Regions from separate parts of the Chryseobacterium sp. 22543 genome, predicted to be linked through region 1. Evidence: riboswitches for the same ligand, from Rfam matches in the RefSeq annotation. Region 1 holds a riboswitch; each other region holds the start of a gene.
What was found. A riboswitch is a leader RNA that binds a small molecule or an ion and turns the genes downstream of it on or off. The one in region 1 is predicted to bind cobalamin.

Region 1 (5,904 bases):
AATATAACGATAATAGGATTTCAGTTTTTCACTTTTTAAAGAGGTTTCCTTATTATGATTGTCAATGACCTGGTTAATGGATTTCAGTTCATTTTGTTTTCTTTTAAAGCGCATTTCCAGGTATTTTTTATTATACTGCTGGTAAAGATTCTGTTGTCCCATGGCAAGATGATTTTCTGCCAATTCCTTGTAGATTCCTTCATTCAGGGTGATATCTCCTATATTTTTACAAAGATTTTCTGCTTTTAACAAAAGGTTTATAGCAGGTTGATTTTCATGTTTTTTCTTGTGTATTTCGGCAATTCCTTTTAAGGCAAAAGCTTCCAGACTTTTAGAATAATTCTTGCGGGCATAGTTTAAAGATTCCACAAAAGCTTCCTGTGCTTTATCAATTTGATTGAGATTAAGATAACAATACCCGATATTGTATAAGACCACACTCATGTTGGAATTGGTAGTTTTCTTTACAGGTACTTTTTCAAAATTCTGGATTGAAATTAAAAACTTTTCCAATGCAATTTCTGAGTTGGACTGGCTCTTGTAAATCATTCCTCTTATGGCATAGCTTGTAGCGGTTTCAACATATTTCAAGGGATTTTTGTCCGGGATTTTAGCAATATATTGGTCCGCTTCATTCAGCGTTTCAAGGCTCTTGCTGAAAAGTTCCATCTGCTGATATTGTATTGCGACAGAGATAAGAACTTCTGCATGACTCCAGGGATCATTGGTTTTCTGGGAAAGTTCCTTTGCCTTCATAATATATCTTAATGATTCCTCAAAGTTTCTTTTGGCAATATGAGCTGTGGAAAGAAGCTTATAAAGTTGGATAGAAGTTTTGACATCATAAGATTTCTTTAACAGCCGTTCCCCAATTTTAATTGTATTATCAGGATTGTCATAAATTTCAAGCCTGGCCTTTTTTATTAAGACACTATCCGGTGTCTTTTGAGCCTTTGTGAAAATACAAAAGGATACCAGGAGCAGTGGCCATATTTTTAAAAGTGATTTCATACGGTTTTGGTTTTACTGATTTCCTGAATATAGGCATTGGGAGACATTCCGGTGACGGATTTGAAAACGGTTGTAAAGGCACTGTGTGATGAGAACCCTGAATATTCTGCAAGATAGCTTACTTTATAATTAAGAAAAGTGGAATCATTCCTTAATAGCTGTACAATATGATTGATCCTTAGTTTGTTAATGTATCCATTGAAATTTTTCTCTTTGTTGTTGATGACTTCAGAAAGGTATTTTGTATTAATTTCCATTTGAGAGGAAAGCATAGATAAGGACATATTTTTATTCAGATATCCGTTGGATTTTTCAAACTCTTCAAGTTTTTGAAGGATTTCATCTTCTTTTTCCCTCGATATTTTGTTGAAACCGGCATCTTTTGCTGTTGCAGAAGCTTTATTTAATAAAATGGGTTGAGGTTTCTCATTGCTCTGTTTTTTAAAGAAATCAAACTGCTTTTTTAAATCTTTATTTTTGCTTTTAATAATTAAAAAATAGATGGACAGGCCAATAATAATCAGGAATAGAATGAGAGCCAGAGGTAAGAAGGACCTAAGGAACATCAGTTTTTGAAATTCAATATTTTTATTCTGATTGGTTTCAACAAGTTTTACAATATATCGTATTCCTTCTTTCGAGCTTGCATCGGTTTTTGTTTTTAAATCATTATAGAGTTTATTGTATTGATGATATTTTACATCATCATGAAGTGCGTAATAGTTGCGGGATAATGATTCGTAAATTTTAATTTTTAAATTATTAAAAGACAGATCTTCAATCAAAAAGAGTCCAACTTCCAGTTTCTCAACAGATGTTGTGTAATCCTGTTTCAAAAAATAATATTGGGACAGATTCTCATACGCTAAACCTAAAAGAAATGGTTGATTTGTCTGGTGTTCAAGATCAGAAATAATATTTTCTATAAGCGCTTTATATTCAACAAGTCTATTTTGTTTTAGGAGATAAGAAGAACGGAAAATTCTGTTTTCCATTTTTAATATTCTGTTTTCTTCATTATGATCGCTGAGGTACTGATTACTTTTATCAAGGTTTTTGAATGCTGCAGGATAATCTCTATTGATTCCTGAGTTCAAAGCTTGCAGTTGGTACAGCTTTGCTGTGGTTATTCGTAATGCGGCATCATTACTTTTAAGAAGCTTTTGATCAGATAAAAGATGGGTAATAATTCTTTTTGACTGATTGTACAGACTCAGATTTTGGTATTGGTCAGCAAGATTATAATCACTGAAAACCTGCATAAAATAAGAAAGTTCATTTTTCGGATCGGCATCTTCTTTCTGCGCAAAAATATTCACAGATTGTATGTAATCGCCTTTCATAGCAAAAGCCTGTGAAATAATGTTTTGCAGTACAATTTTATGCTCTGTATTCTGATCACTTACGAGGATTCCCTGAGTATAGCTGATGCATTCGTCAGAATTCTGATACAATTTCAGAAATGCCTTATCTGCCAAAATATTAAAGTCCGGACCTGACTGTCCACTGGTAATAAAAGAACAGCAAATGAAAATAAACAGTAATATTTTTCTGCTATTTTGAAATAATTTTTGTCTTGATAGTTTGTTTTTTGTGCTTTTTTGAATAGTTCGGGTAAAATCCATATTCAAAATGATGTTTTGTATCTAATTGATTATTATTTGTTTAAAAATTAAACTCTTTTAAAATTCACGAATTATGAAAGTCTATTTCTTTGGATAGGGTAAATATTGTATTAATATTGTTTTCACCAATTCGGAACGCTAAATATAATAAAATATGAAAAATTTTTACAGAATGTCAATAAAAATATTGACGGCTTGTCTTTTTCTGAAATTTAGTTTTGCAGCAGCACAGCTTACAGTAATAGGGTTGGGAAATTATAATGTAGGTGCAGTTTCAGATAATGGAGTAGTAAGTATGCATACAAGTGCAGGAGGAGTATATAAATGGAATGCAGCAGGCGGACTTGTACAGATAGGTTCAATATCAAACGGATATCCAGCCGCAGGGAGAACGATTGTTTCAAACGATGGAACCAAAATATCATCTTCTGTTACAAATTCTGCAACAGGATTTAATGAAATATCAACTTATGACGTAGCTACTTCCACATGGGTAAACAGAGGAGGGCTGGTTCCTACCGGTTGGGACGGCAGTGTAAGTTCTACATGGGGAATGTCACCGAATGGAAATACTATTGTAGGGTTAGGATTTCTTACTGCTGCGAACGCACATGCTGTGAAATGGGATGACGTAAACGGAATGGTTGACCTGGGAAGTATAGTTTCCGGACGCAGTTCCAGGGCAAATGCAATCAATGCGGCAGGAACCGTGATTGTAGGGTGGCAGGATGAGCCAACCGGAACAAGAAGCGGTGCAAAATGGCAGGATGGAGTAGAAAGTTTTATTACAGATAATAACGGGAATAATGTAGGAGAAGCAGGCGGAATTTCGGCTGACGGAAATACCATTATAGGATCTGCAAATCCTAATCCTTATGTTTGGAATGCTACAAGCGGGCTGACTTATATAACACATCCTAATGCTTCGTTCAATTTCAAAGGAGGAGCTACAGGAATTTCAGCTGATGGAACACGAGTTATTGGTTTTTACAGAGCATTTGGAGCACCTCCAATGTCGGGAGAAGGTTTTATCTGGACTGCATCTGCCGGAAGAATTAATCTGAATGATTATGCAGTATCCTTAGGAATTGCAACGAATGGAGTAACGATGGGACTTCCTCTGGCGATTTCACAAGACGGAAAGAAAATTGCCGGATCAGGGACGAATGCTTCAGGTCAAATAGTTGCTTTTTATCTGGATACTTCTGAATTCTTATCAGTAAATGATACCGTGAAAGAGAAAAACAGTGTTGGCATTTATCCTAATCCTGTAACTGATGTGCTTTATTTTAAAGGAACAGGAAAAATAGAAAAAGCAGAAATCTATAATATGGTTGGGCAAAGGGTGAAATCGTTCAATACTGTGGAAGGACAAATTGATGTTTCATCTTTATCAAAAGGAGATTATATTCTGCAATACTCTGTGAAAGGAGAAAAACAAGCTTATAAATTCATTAAAAAATAACATATATAAATAGTAAAGTAGTGGGATGATGGCCGTTTTCAATTTTGAAAGCGGCTGTTTTTTATTTGTAAAAGTCTGAAATTTTTGATGTAAAAGCCGGTTTTTTGGCAAATACATATAAAAAACTATCTTTGCAAAAATTTTGGTTTCCAGTATTTTGGAATGAAAAGGGAATTGGGTGTAACTCCCATACTGTCCCCGCAACTGTAAATCGCAATAAAAGTTTCTGCAAACAACCACTGTCTAAAACGGGAAGGAGCAGAATGCGAAAGTCAGGAGACCTGCCAACATTATAATCAAAAAACATATTGCTTTCGGAGGAAAAGTAAAAAAGTATGGATATAAAAAGATCTTTAGTACTGCTTTTTTCATCTTATGGCTGTTTTCTTTTTGGACAAGAGAAAACCATAGACACTATTTATGTCTTCGACAACCAGATGAATAGGGTGAAACTTTTTCATCCCGTAAAAATAATTTCGGCAGAAGAGGCCGAGAAAAACTCCAGTAATCTTTCAGAGCTCCTGAGATTTCAGTCACAGGTTTTTATCAAAGAAAATGGCCGAGGGGCTGTTTCTTCACCATCTTTCCGGGGTACTACCGCTCAGCAGACTGCATTTGTATGGAATGGGATTAATATCAACTCCAGTTTTTTAGGACAGGGAGATATCAATAATATTGCTTTGTTTGGCTATGATCAGATCGGTATAAAAGCCGGCGGTGGAAGTGTAGTCTATGGAAGTGGTGCCATTGGGGGAAGTATTCACCTGAATAATACCCTTGATTTTAATAAAGGTTTCCATGGTTCTTTATTTTCTGAGGTGGCTTCCTTTAATACCTATAATAATTTTGTAAAAGGTTCTTACAGCAATGATAAGTTCAGTTTTAAAGCTTCCGGAAATTATTCTGTAAGTGAAAACAATTATGAGGTAAGCGATCTGAAGTATATCAACAGAAATGGAAATTACTATAATACCACATTCAATGCAGGTGCATCCTATAAAATAACCAACGATCATAAAATTTCGTGGCAAAGCCAGTTTTTCGATTCTTCACAGCATTATCCTGTGTATGAAGAAACGGGAACAAAAACAAAATATAAAACTCAAAGTATAAGAAGCCTTCTTTCCTGGGACTGGAATAAAACTAAGTTCAGCAACTCTTTTAAAGCGGCCTATACAGAAGAAAACTTTCAGTATTTCGGTTCGTTAAACCAGCCTAAATCAAGTGGGGGAACAGGGAAAAACTATATCTTTAAAAATGATTTCAATTATTTTCTGAATTCTAAGTGGAATTTTAATCTTATCGGAGAATTTCAGATCAATAAAGGTGAAGGATATCAGAGCGGAATATCCAGTGTCAGTAGAAATATTGGCTCTGTTTCCGGGTTGCTGAGGTATTTTGCTACTAAAGACCTGCGTTTTGAGGGTGGATTTAAGAAAGATTTTGTGGAAGATGTGAAGTCTCCGTTTATGTATTCATTCTCTGGAAAATGGAGTGCCGCAAAATGGTATGATGTAAGCGTTAACGTGTCAAAAAACTTCAGATATCCGTCATTTAATGATATTTATTATGAGCCGGGAGGAAATAAAGATCTGAGACCGGAAACGTCTACCCAGTTTGATATGGTGAATGAGTTCAGAGTAGGAGATTTCAGACTTACTTTGTCTCCTTATTATATGAACATTACAGATCTTATTGTATGGCTGCCTACTGCTTTGGGGTATTGGCAGGCATTTAATGTCAATAAATCTGAATCTTACGGATTGGAATCTCAATTGTCTTTCAGCAAACAATTGGGAAATC
Region 2 (5,904 bases), on a different contig from region 1:
AGAATGACAACAGCTATTGTAATAATTTTCACTTTCATATCGCTTTTAAGGTGGTCAGGAGCATAGCGTAATGTTTTTTCATCAAGATAAAAATCCTTGTAAACCTCAGAATCAATTTTGAGATCGGGGCGAAAAGTCTGTACTCCTTTCAGAAAATGTCCAATAAGATCATACCGGTTTTTAAGTGGAATCACATCCAGATTGATCAGTTTCTTTTTGGGTTTTCCGGTTTCATCTTTTTCATGAACATATAGATTTTTTCTGAAATTACTATATTTTCCGAGATTCTGAGATTCTGAATAAATATCTTTTGTATAGGAGTCCTTGCTTTTGATCAAATCCTGGTATTTAATTTCTGACAGTATTTTCTCTTTTCTGTTGAGAAACAGGATTCCCTGATGATTGATCAGCAGACCACTGATTTTCTCATCCTGATTTCTGATCATTTGATAAGCCAGCCACCCTGCCAGCAGGCCAGTAATCAAAAAGAATAAAAAGAAGATCATGTCAGATGCGGTATCTGTAGAAGTATGTGAAACAGCATCAATAAAAAATCCCAGTAAAACAACAGCAATGACCGCAAAAAGAATGACAATACTCCATCTTATTCTGGCTATGTATTCCGGGCTGTAGGTTTCTGATCTCATTTCAGAAAATGATTCTTTCATATTTAAATGTATCGTTGGTTATCAGTTTTTCAATGTATTTTTAAGACTCATATCTGTCAAAATACATCGGGCAGCAAAAATACTATATAAAAATGAATAGAATATTAAATGATCACCCTATTTTTATCCTTTTAAAATAACAGATCGTGCTATGAAAATCATAACACGATCTGAATTGTTGAATATAATTATTTTAAAGTTTTTTTAAAGTGCATATTCTACGGAGGCTTCTTTAGCTGCGGCCACCATTGCAATCAAAGCTTTTTCTGTTTCTTCCCAGTGTCTTGTTTTCAGTCCGCAGTCCGGATTTACCCAGAGTTGATTGGCAGGAATTACGTTTTGAGCTTTTCTCAACAGTTCAATCATTTCTTCTTTTGACGGAACCCTTGGGGAATGAATATCGTATACTCCGGGACCAATTTCATTCGGATATCTGAAATCTGCAAAAGCATTCAGCAGTTCCATCTGAGAACGGGAACATTCTATGGTAATCACATCTGCATCCATATCAGCAATATTTTCAATAATATCATTGAATTCCGAATAGCACATATGGGTATGAATCTGTGTAGCATCTTCCACTCCGCTTGCTGAAATTCTGAAAGCTTCTACGGCCCATTTCAGGTAGTTCTGCCAGTCTGTCTTTCTTAATGGAAGCCCTTCTCTTATCGCAGGCTCATCAATCTGAATAATTCTGATTCCTGCTTTTTCAAGATCCGCAACCTCATCACGGATAGCCAGAGCAATTTGCTTACACGTCTCTGAACGGGGCTGATCATCACGTACAAAAGACCATTGTAAGATCGTAACAGGACCTGTGAGCATTCCTTTTACCCATTTTTCAGTCTGGGATTGTGCATATTGGGACCAATATACCGTCATTGGTGTCGGGCGGGAAACATCACCGAAGATCACAGGAGGCTTTACACAACGGCTTCCGTAGCTTTGTACCCAGCCATTTTTTGTAAATACAAAACCTTCCAGCTGCTCTCCGAAATATTCCACCATATCATTACGTTCAAATTCCCCGTGAACCAATACATCTATCCCTATTTCTTCCTGCCAGTTAATCGTTCTCTGGGTCTCTTCTTTCAGTAAGGTATCATACTGCTCTGCCGTCAGCTCTCCTTTTTTGAATTTTGCTCTCCAGCTTCTTACCTCAGTGGTCTGCGGGAATGATCCGATGGTTGTTGTTGGGAATAAAGGAAGCTGCAGTACTTTCTGTTGTTCTTCTTTACGGATTTTGAAAGTATTTATCCTTTGAGCATCTTTTTCAGTAACCGCATTTGCTCTTTGCTTCACGTCATCATTATGAATAAGAGAAGATGTTCTTCTGCTTGCAATTGCTTTTTTATTATCTTCAAAAGCAGCAAGAATCTGTTTATTCTCTGTTCCGGATGCCAGTTCTTTAAGCGTTACCACTTCTGCCACTTTTTGTTTGGCAAAAGCCAGCCAGTTTTTAATTTCCGGATTAAGTGTGGTTTCAAAATCCAGATCACAAGGTGAATGAAGTAATGAAGAGGAAGGAGCAATTAAAACCCTTTCAGATCCTAATTTCTCAACTGCTTTTTGAATGAAAGACAAAGACTTTTCATAATCATTTTTCCAGATATTTCTTCCGTCAACCACACCCAATGAAAGACTTAAGCTTTCCGGAATACCATTCAGAATATCATCTAACTGTTCAGGGTTTCTAACCAAATCAATGTGTAAAGTATTCACAGGAAGTGAGGTGGCAAGTGGCCAATTATCATTTAATCCTTCAAAATAAGTGGCAACAATAAATTTCAGTTTTGGGAAACGTTTTCTTATTTCAGCGTAAACAAAATGATAAGTTTCTTTCGCTTTCTCCGTTAAGTCCAACGCTAAAAACGGTTCATCAAACTGAATCCACTCTGCGCCCTGCTCCTGAAGTTTTGTTAAGATATCTGTATATACGGGAAGAAGATTTGCAGCCAGATCCAGTTTATCAAATCCTTCTTCTTTCTCTTTTCCTAACAACAGATAAGAAACCAGTCCGATAATGACCGGTTTTGCATTGATTCCTGCCTGCTTTGCTCCTGCAAATTCATTGAAAATTTTATCTGAACTCAGTTTAAACTGTTGATTTTTATAAAACTCGGGAACGATATAGTGATAATTGGTATCAAACCATTTTGTCATTTCCATCGCTGTGATATCCAGTCCTTCTTTCTGATATCCTCTTGCCATGGCAAAATAAAGATCCAGCTCAGAATTGTTTTTTTTAAGCACTACTTCATGATAACGTGTGGGAATTGCCCCTACCACAAGACTCATATCCAATACCTGATCATAATATGAAAAATCATTACAGGGAATAAGGTCTATACCGGCTTCTTTCTGAATGTTCCAGTTTTGGTTACAGATATTTCTGCCCGTATTCAGAAGTTCTTCCAAAAGGATTTTACCTGACCAATATTGCTCGCAGGCTTTTTTGAGTTCTCTTTTGCTACCAATACGCGGATAGCCCAGAATGTGAGTTTGCATTTTTTTTACTTTTTAATTAAACTTAATGGTAAAGTCTTTTAAAAATGCTTCGTAATGTTTTAACGGATAAAAATTTCAGGATCATGATATAACAAACAATACAATTCCCTTACAGAGAAAGTGTATAAATCCGATATATCATCTGTATGACCCAAAGCTTCAGACCGCGAAAGCATCGTCAATTCAGTAAAGGCAGGTCTCCTGACTTGTAACAGTTTCCATCATCCTTCCCGCTTTTGGCAGTGGATATATAAGGACAGAAACCTTTGGTATGTTACTTACAGTTGCGCGACAGCTCGTGATTCTCACACGATTCCCTATTAATCTACGTTACGTAAAACCTTTCCTGTTTGATGAAGTATCTCTAAAGAACTGTACTTTTACCTGTAATGATAGTCATCAGTAAAAGTTTTTAATCTTGTGTAAAATTAACAATACAGAATAAACATACAATAAAAGCTAATTAATTAAGCAAAATAAACTTTAAAAAACACAGTAAAAAGCATATAATTCTTTACATTTGACTGTTTTTATAATCTAAAAGAATAATATTCTGTGGAACAACTCGATGATAAGGATGTACAGCTGCTGAGGCTGCTCCAGAAAAATGCAAAACTGACCGTTAAAGAGCTTGCTAAAGAAGTGAACCTCTCCACGTCACCTGTTTTTGAAAGAGTAAAAAGATTGGAACAGGAAGGGTTTGTGAAAAGATATGCCGCTGTTCTTGATGCTGAAAAACTCAACCGTGGGTTTACGGTTTTCTGTCAGATTAAGCTGAAAATTCACGACCGATCTGTAGGTTATGATTTTGTGAAAGAAATTTTAGAAATTGAAGAAGTTGCAGAATGCTACAATATTTCCGGAGATTTTGATTTTCTTCTGAAAGTTCAGGTACGGGATATGAAACATTACCAGGATTTTGTGTTTAATAAACTGGGATCTGTAGATTCTATAGGGAGCACTCACAGTACGTTTGTCATGGCTGAGGTGAAAAACAATCATGGAATCACCATATAATAAAAATGAAAAATTGAGAATTGAAAATGGAAAATGATACTTAACTTAAACCATGCTATTTTCAATTCTCTATCTTCCAATGTATTAATTTCCTTTAAAGTCCGGGGTTCTTTTTTCTATAAATGCCCCGATACCTTCATGGTGGTCTTCTGTTGTAAACAACTCTCCGAATAATGCAGCTTCCTGTTTTAACCCATCCGTAATGTGCAGTTCAAATCCTGTATTTAAAGACTGTTTCGCTTTTGCCACAGCTACAGGTCCTCTTGCGGCAATTGTTTCTGCCAGTTTTTGAGCTTCGTTGAGTAATTCTTCGGGCGCAAAAACATGATTGACAAAACCAAAATCTTTACAAGCTTCTGCGGAATAAAATTCTCCGGAGAAAACCATTTCCCTTGCTTTGTATAATCCGATAGCTCTTGGCAGACGCTGGGTTCCGCCAAAACAAGGCAATAATCCTAATGTCACTTCAGGGAGTCCAAATTTTGCTTTCCCGCTAGCCAGGATAATATCACAGGATAATGCCAGTTCACACCCTCCTCCCAATGCAAAACCGTTCACAGCAGCTATCACAGCAAACGGAAGTTCTTCAATAGCATTAAAAGCAGTTTGTGCAGCAATAGAAAAAGTCTCTGCTTCTGCGGGAGTCATTTGCTGCATGGCTTTAATGTCAGCCCCTGCAACAAAAGCTTTTTCCCCGGAACCGGTAATAATTAATACTCTGATATTTTTATCTGATCTTATCTTGCTGGCAAATGATTTCAGTTCCTGTAAAACCTGTTCATTCAAGGAGTTTAATGCCTGCGGACGGTTTATCGTCAGCGTTCCGACAGGTCCGTTTTGTTGATATAATAATGTTTCGAAAGTCATTTTTTTAATTGATAGTTGATAATTATTAAAAAGTAATCATAGACAGTATTTACCTTCTATTCAATTTTTAAAGGTCTCTGTTTAGAAATTGAATAATACTTGAAAAGTCTGTTTTTCCATTTCCGGATTCGCTCCACATTCTGTACAAATTCAATGCGGTATTGCCAAGAGGTGTAGATGTTTTGGTTTCCAAACCCGCTTCTGCAGCAAGGCCCAGATCTTTTGTCATCAGGTCTACGGCAAAACCACCAGAATAATTACGGGAAGCCGGAGCATTTTCCATTACTCCCGGATAGGGATTATAAACATCCAAGGACCAGTTTTTCCCGGAACTCTTCTGCATAATCTCACTTAAAACCTGAGGATTAAGACCATGTTTCACCCCCAGATTGATAGCTTCTGAAGTTCCGATCATGTGAATGGCCAACAGCATATTATTACAGATCTTAGCAACCTGACCCGCCCCGGATTCTCCGGCATGAAATATATTCTGTCCCATACACTTGAGTATCGGCCTGGCTTTTTCGTAGTCATCCTGTTTACCACCCACAATAAAGGTGAGTGTACCTGCCTGAGCTCCGGCAGTTCCTCCGGAAACGGGTGCATCTATCATTCTGCAGCCTTTTGAAACAGCAAGTTCAGCCACTGTACGGGCTGTAACTGCATCAATGGTACTGCTGTCAATTAATAATGTGTTTGGTTTCAGGCTGTTTATAAAATCTTCTGAATAAAGATCAGCTACGTGTTTTCCGGAAGGCAGCATTGAAATCACTACATCTGCATCCTCAGAAGCGGCCACAGCAGATCCTGCAGCCTTTCCTCCTTCTGACACCAGTATTTTCAA
Region 3 (5,904 bases), on a different contig from region 1:
TTTTGGTAGAATGTATCCTCCGGATCTGTCATATCTCTTGCACTTTGGTAAGTGTAGGAAAGCAAGGGTCTCAGTTTTACTTTTCCTAACTGCATTTCTGCCTGAACATTCACGTCAGCACCTATGATTTCAACCCGTCCAAGGTTCATCATCAGCCAGCGGAACATACTTCCGTTAGGGGCTGCAACAATCTTATCCTGTACTTTGTTGTAATAACCGTCTACTTTAGCATAAAAGGATGTAAAGAATCGGTTTTTATAATTCTTCTGATACGTAAATCCTACATCATACTGATTGGTAAATTCCGGCTTCAGGTAAGTATTTCCGATATTAGTGTAATACAGATCATTGAAGGTTGGCAGTCGGAAAATCCTTTTATAGAAAGCTCTTAAAGTAAGTTCAGGAATTATTTCAGGCTGGTAGCTCATAAATACAGCGGGGGTCCATTCTCTGCTGTCTCCGGGTCTTTTATTTTTTCTTACTTCTTCAAAAGTAAAAGTTCCTAAAAGGCTGCCCAGGATCTTGAATCTGTTCCACTGATACGTTGTTGCCAATGCAACCAATGTAGTGTAACGTGTAGGATAAGAAAAGTTATCCAGATTGGCATCCAGATTATTGTACTGAAAATCCCCGCTCAGACTGACATCCCAATTGGATGTGATAGAATAGATATTGGATGAGGAAAGATAGAGCTCTCGTTGGATATAGGTGTTATCGGTATGAATAATAGACTGCGAGCGAACAGTATCCATAAAATGAGTGTAATCGTAGGCAAACTTTGCTTTCAGCTGAGTTTCAAATCTGGGAAACAGTTTTTTCCGAAGATTGGCCTGCACGAAATAATTTTCATCAGAAAGTCTTGCTCCTCTTCCTCCAAAACGGCCATTCACAATAGGAGCCGGCATTCCACGGTCTGAAATATAACCATAGCCTCTTACATTCCAGCTTCCGTTATTTAAAGTTCCGTTTAACGAAGTTTCAAAACGTTTCGCTTTGATATCTGAGTCCTGCCTCTTTGCAATCGTATCATAAGCCTGCTGTCCATCAGGATATTTCTTGGCATACCGAAATCTGTAAATCCCATCACTTTGCAGAAATTCTCCACTGAAGCTGGCAGAAGTTCTGTCTGAAATTTTCTGTTCCAATCGGAATGACGGATTAAAAAGGTCTATGGAGGCACTTTTTGCTCTTATCACAAGATTGGTTTTCTTTATTCCTTTAAATACAGGCGTTTTAGGCTGTAAATAGATAGATCCCGAAGAACCGAAATCTTTTGCCGGCTGAAAAATCTCGCTTTTCTGCCCGTTATACAATGATATTTCTTCCAGATCATCCAAAGAATATCTTCCCAGATCTACCAGTCCGTTCTGTGCATTTCCCAGTTGAATTCCATCATAGAAAACGCCTACATGCTGACTTCCGAGGCTTCGGACATTAATGGTTTTCAATCCGCCAATCCCTCCATAGTCTTTGATCTGAACACCGGAAAAATACCGAAGAGCATCTGCTACAGAATGACTGTTCAGTCTTTCCAGCTGCTCGCCCTGCAGGGTTTGTGCCGGAAGAATTTCTTTGAAGTTTTTCTTGTAAAGGTTGATCCCTTTGATTGATTCTTCCTGAACACTGTCTTTTTTGGTTTGAGAAGACAAAAGATGAAATGTTAACACCAGTATTGTGAAAACAGCTTTATGAATTGCAGATATAGTTAATTTTGCCGCCATTAGCTCATTTAGGATAATGAAGACGCTAATGGATATAAGAATACAACGACAAAGCACAGCTGTCACTGCACAGAATCATTGATGTCCTAAGCTTTATTCCACGAAAGCGTCAAACGATTATTTTCTGGCAGGTCTTCTGACTTACTCCATTTTTGAAATCCTTCCCATTAAAAAACAGTGGATATATTCTTCAAAAATCTTGGTGCGGAGCTTACAGCAGCGGGTCTGTTCCGGATTTTCACCGGATTCCCTTTTAAGAGCTTTTTAGGGCTCACCAAATTTCGGCAAAGATAAAAAATTATTCCTAACCCCCAATTAAAATCATGATTCATAAACAATTAAAGCTCCCGAAGGAGCTTTAACATGATTAAAAAGGGGTTTTATTTAAATTCCGATATTCAGGAAAATACTAAATCTGGATTTTGCTTCAATATCACCACCAGCCAAATGGGTATACATAGGAAGCATGAGTTCACTTCCCAGGCTCAGTTTTTTATAAGAGGCTTCAAACCCAATCTTCCCATACAATGCACTTCCGGCTGTATTGGGCAGGGCTTCATCAAACTGCTTGTTCTGAGCATACACTTCTCCCTGCACTCCGGTTTTTACAGAAAAGATAGATTTTTCATTTCCTGCAACCTGATAAAATCCTGTTGCAGCGTAGTTCCACTGGTTTCCGAAATGGTAATTCTTCTTATTTTCCGTTTTGATTGTATAGTCTGTATTGACCAATACAGCTACTTTATTCTTTTGAAATTTATAATTCAAAGCCGCCTGATAATCCCAGCTTCCTGTTCCCAACTGAAAACTCGGATTGACTCCGGATGCTCCTTTTTCATCAAACTTTCCCAAAGGAATTTTCACGCCCAAACCTCCGCTCACGTGATGGAAATTATCTTTAGAGCTCATTAGCTGATAGATTCCCATCAGGTTCAGATCTCCGATTCCGTTGATTTTGATATCTCCCTGCATAGTCCTTTTTTCATGAAAATGAAATGGCAGACTTGCATATACACTTAGTTTTTTAGTCAATGGAATTTTTCCCCAAAGCTGTAAGGTATTAAAATACTGATCCTGTGTAAGATCTTTTACAAATAAATTTTCTTTTGCTTTGTAATGCTGTGCAAAATATTTGATTCCGATAAACTGTGGATTCAGCAAAGATTCAAAACCGGATGATCCGTTACCGGCCGCACAACCGCATGCATCACAGTCATCATCAAAATCAATTCTGCTAAAGCCATTCTGAGCAATATACATACTGTCTCTAACCAGATTTGCCTGGCTCAGGCTAAATACCATTAAACATAGTATTGCTATAATCTTCTTCATGTTTTCTATAATTTATTCTGCAAATTTTGGATTGGATATAAAACTTTTGTCGGACAATGTTTTCAGGAAAGCAATAATCGACTGTTTTTCCTGACTATTCATGGCTATTCCTGTATGACCATTCTGTTTCAGCTGAGGATCAAGATTCGCATTATCTTCCACCTGTTCTGAATAGAAATTGAGTACAGCATCTAATGTGTAAAACCTTCCGTCATGCATATAAGGTGCTGTATATTCTACGTTTCTCAAACTTGGAACACGGAATTTCATCCAGTCTACCTGATTAAGAGTAACTCTGTAACGCCCTGCATCTTTGAACTCGGTGTTATAATACATTCCTGTATTACGGAAGCTTTCATCGGTAAATAATTCTCCGCTATGGCAAGAGGCACATTTCTGTCCGAACAAAGCCATTCCCTGAGATTCTGTAGAAGTAAACTGCTCTTTTCCCTGCCTGAACCTGTCATATTTTGAATCTGCAGAAATTAAAGAAGCCATAAACTGTGACAGTGCTTTTAGAATTCTTTCTCCGGTAATGGTTTCATCTCCGTACGCTTCCCTGAAAAGTTTTTTATATTTCTGATCATCTTTTATTTTTGAAATGGCTTCCGGTATAGAACTGTCCATCTCATTGACATCTGTAATAGGGCTTATCGGTTGTTCATTGAGGTTATGAATAACACCGTCCCACATATATCTTTTCAAAAAAGCCATATTCTGAATGGGTGGCGCATTTCTGATTCCTATTCTGTCATCCACACCATGGCTTACGGTATGTCCGTGATGGGTGAAAGCATTTTCCTGAATATGGCAGAAGCCGCATGAAATGGTATTGTTTCGGGAAAGTCTTCCTTCATAGAATAATTTTCGGCCCAGCTCTACTCCGTTTTTGGTTACCGGATTGATTGATTTATCGAAAGTCATTTCCGGAAAATAAGAAGGAAACTGCAGATTGTATGCTTCATCTTTTTCCAGTGGCTGAATCACCTCATCAGAACAGGAAATACAGCTCATAATCAATACAAGCAGAACCAACATCCTTTTAATAAGAAAATTAATCATTGTGAACGTGGTCTACTTTAAACATTTTGGTAAGGTTATTGGTAACGTCTACCAAATGCTGGTTTGAGCCCATCAACATATCATTAGTTGTAGTAAGGGTAAGCGCTTTATCTCCACTCAAAAACTGATTCAGATCCGCAAGAATATGGACAGAAGGACGAATTTGTCCCGTCACTCTTGCTGTTGTCGGAAGATTCAATGTGATTTCACGGTATAGGTCAGCCTGTTCATTAGCGGTAACATTTCCCATATTTCCTGTATGATTCATAAATTCCTTTGAAGGGGCATCATTTCCATATTTCCCTTCCAGTTTCACAAAAATATACCCGGCAGCCCATGACCACGTCAGCCCTTTCTGCTTGGCTTTTGTCCAGAATTCCGCTTGACCATCTTGTCCCAGTAAGTAGGCTTTCTGGCTGATTCCCAATCCGAATTTTATTTTCTTATAATTGTTTTTCGGAATACCATCCAGATTCAGGTATATAATTCCGGCTACCGCATCCGCCTGATCTACTATGAAAGCGCCTTTATCAGGATTGTTTTCATTGTATTTAAATTCATTTCCGTTTTCGTCTATCAGTGATATGTTACTGATGACATATTTTAAAGCCGAAAAATTGTGTTTTTGTCCCTGAGAAGAAGTCTGAACCGTCTGATTTAAAACAACATCTCCTACATTATTAAATCCGTTTTCAAATTTGATCTGAAGTTTTCCGGGTGTGGTATCCTGTGGATTTTCGTCATCCCTGCTGCTTTCGCAGGCTGCAAAAGAGAATAAAGTAAAGGCAATAAAGAATAGTGATAAAAATTTATAGATTTTCATTGTTGATTTTTTAAGTTGAATACTAATTATGTAATGTGAAAACATTCTTTTTTACCACAAAAGGCACAAAAGTTCCTACACTTAAGTTTTTAAGTGATAGATTTTATGCACAATAAGAACACTTACACTTTTTTAAATCTTTGATTTTTAATTGATGTAAGCTTTGTGACTTTTGTGGTTGAATAGTGATGGTTTAACTTAAAAAACCGGTGGTTTGAAAATATGAGTCAGAAACAGAAAAGAATATGCTGTTTCATAGATAAAGTTGAAATTGGAAAGTATAATTTTTCCAGTAATGATAACCTCTGTTATCTCAGGCAATGTATATATATCAAGAATTTTCTGTCCTGAGTTTTTTATTTTATTGAAAGGAGTAGACTCTGTCTCGTTATTGGCTTTTGCCAGCTCTTTGCTCAAGTAACACTTTCCATTGCAGTGAATTTCTGGCCTGGATTTATTCACACAGAGAACTTTAATGATATAATCATAATTTACAGCATACTCTACCACTGGCACCAAAGGTCTTAGCACCATATATAAAGTAAAAAGTATGCTGTAAAATAATTTCATCAGACTATTTCTTACTTAAAGCTTCGTCATATCTTCTGCTGATCTCTTTCCAGTTCGTCACGTTCCAGATAGCGGTAAGATAATCTGCTCTTTTGTTCTGATATTTTAAATAATAAGCATGTTCCCAGACATCAATTCCGAAAATAGGAGTTCCTTTTTCTTCTACCACATCCATCAAAGGGTTGTCCTGGTTAGGAGTAGAGGAAACAAACAATTTTCCATCTTTTCCTACAGAAAGCCAGGCCCATCCTGAACCGAAACGATCCGCTCCGGCTTTAGCCATTTTTTCTTTAAAAGCATCTATACTTCCGAAAGTTTCAGTGATGGCTTTTGCTAATTTTGCAGAAGGCTGTGTATTTTTTTGAGGGGTCAGAACAGTCCAGAACAGTTCATGGT

Region 2: another riboswitch for cobalamin. It lies ahead of metE (5-methyltetrahydropteroyltriglutamate--homocysteine S-methyltransferase); the one in region 1 lies ahead of ACTJIP_RS03390 (TonB-dependent receptor plug domain-containing protein).
Region 3: another riboswitch for cobalamin. It lies ahead of ACTJIP_RS15140 (TonB-dependent receptor plug domain-containing protein); the one in region 1 lies ahead of ACTJIP_RS03390 (TonB-dependent receptor plug domain-containing protein).

The regions. Positions count from the first base shown of each region.
Region 1 is NZ_JBQENH010000001.1:777,054-782,957, reverse strand. It holds gene ACTJIP_RS03405 (tetratricopeptide repeat protein) at 1-1,011, opposite strand, end outside; gene ACTJIP_RS03400 (helix-turn-helix domain-containing protein) at 1,008-2,636, opposite strand; gene ACTJIP_RS03395 (T9SS type A sorting domain-containing protein) at 2,791-4,101, shown strand; cobalamin riboswitch at 4,228-4,404, shown strand; gene ACTJIP_RS03390 (TonB-dependent receptor plug domain-containing protein) at 4,437-5,904, shown strand, end outside.
Region 2 is NZ_JBQENH010000002.1:882,016-887,919, reverse strand. It holds gene ACTJIP_RS09795 (hypothetical protein) at 1-668, opposite strand, end outside; gene metE (5-methyltetrahydropteroyltriglutamate--homocysteine S-methyltransferase) at 873-3,176, opposite strand; cobalamin riboswitch at 3,351-3,536, opposite strand; gene ACTJIP_RS09785 (Lrp/AsnC family transcriptional regulator) at 3,732-4,193, shown strand; gene ACTJIP_RS09780 (enoyl-CoA hydratase/isomerase family protein) at 4,278-5,060, opposite strand; gene mmsB (3-hydroxyisobutyrate dehydrogenase) at 5,128-5,904, opposite strand, start outside.
Region 3 is NZ_JBQENH010000004.1:142,930-148,833, forward strand. It holds gene ACTJIP_RS15140 (TonB-dependent receptor plug domain-containing protein) at 1-1,721, opposite strand, end outside; cobalamin riboswitch at 1,831-2,015, opposite strand; gene ACTJIP_RS15145 (transporter) at 2,106-3,053, opposite strand; gene ACTJIP_RS15150 (cytochrome-c peroxidase) at 3,066-4,091, opposite strand; gene ACTJIP_RS15155 (MbnP family protein) at 4,108-4,938, opposite strand; gene ACTJIP_RS15160 (hypothetical protein) at 5,137-5,508, opposite strand; gene ACTJIP_RS15165 (superoxide dismutase) at 5,513-5,904, opposite strand, start outside.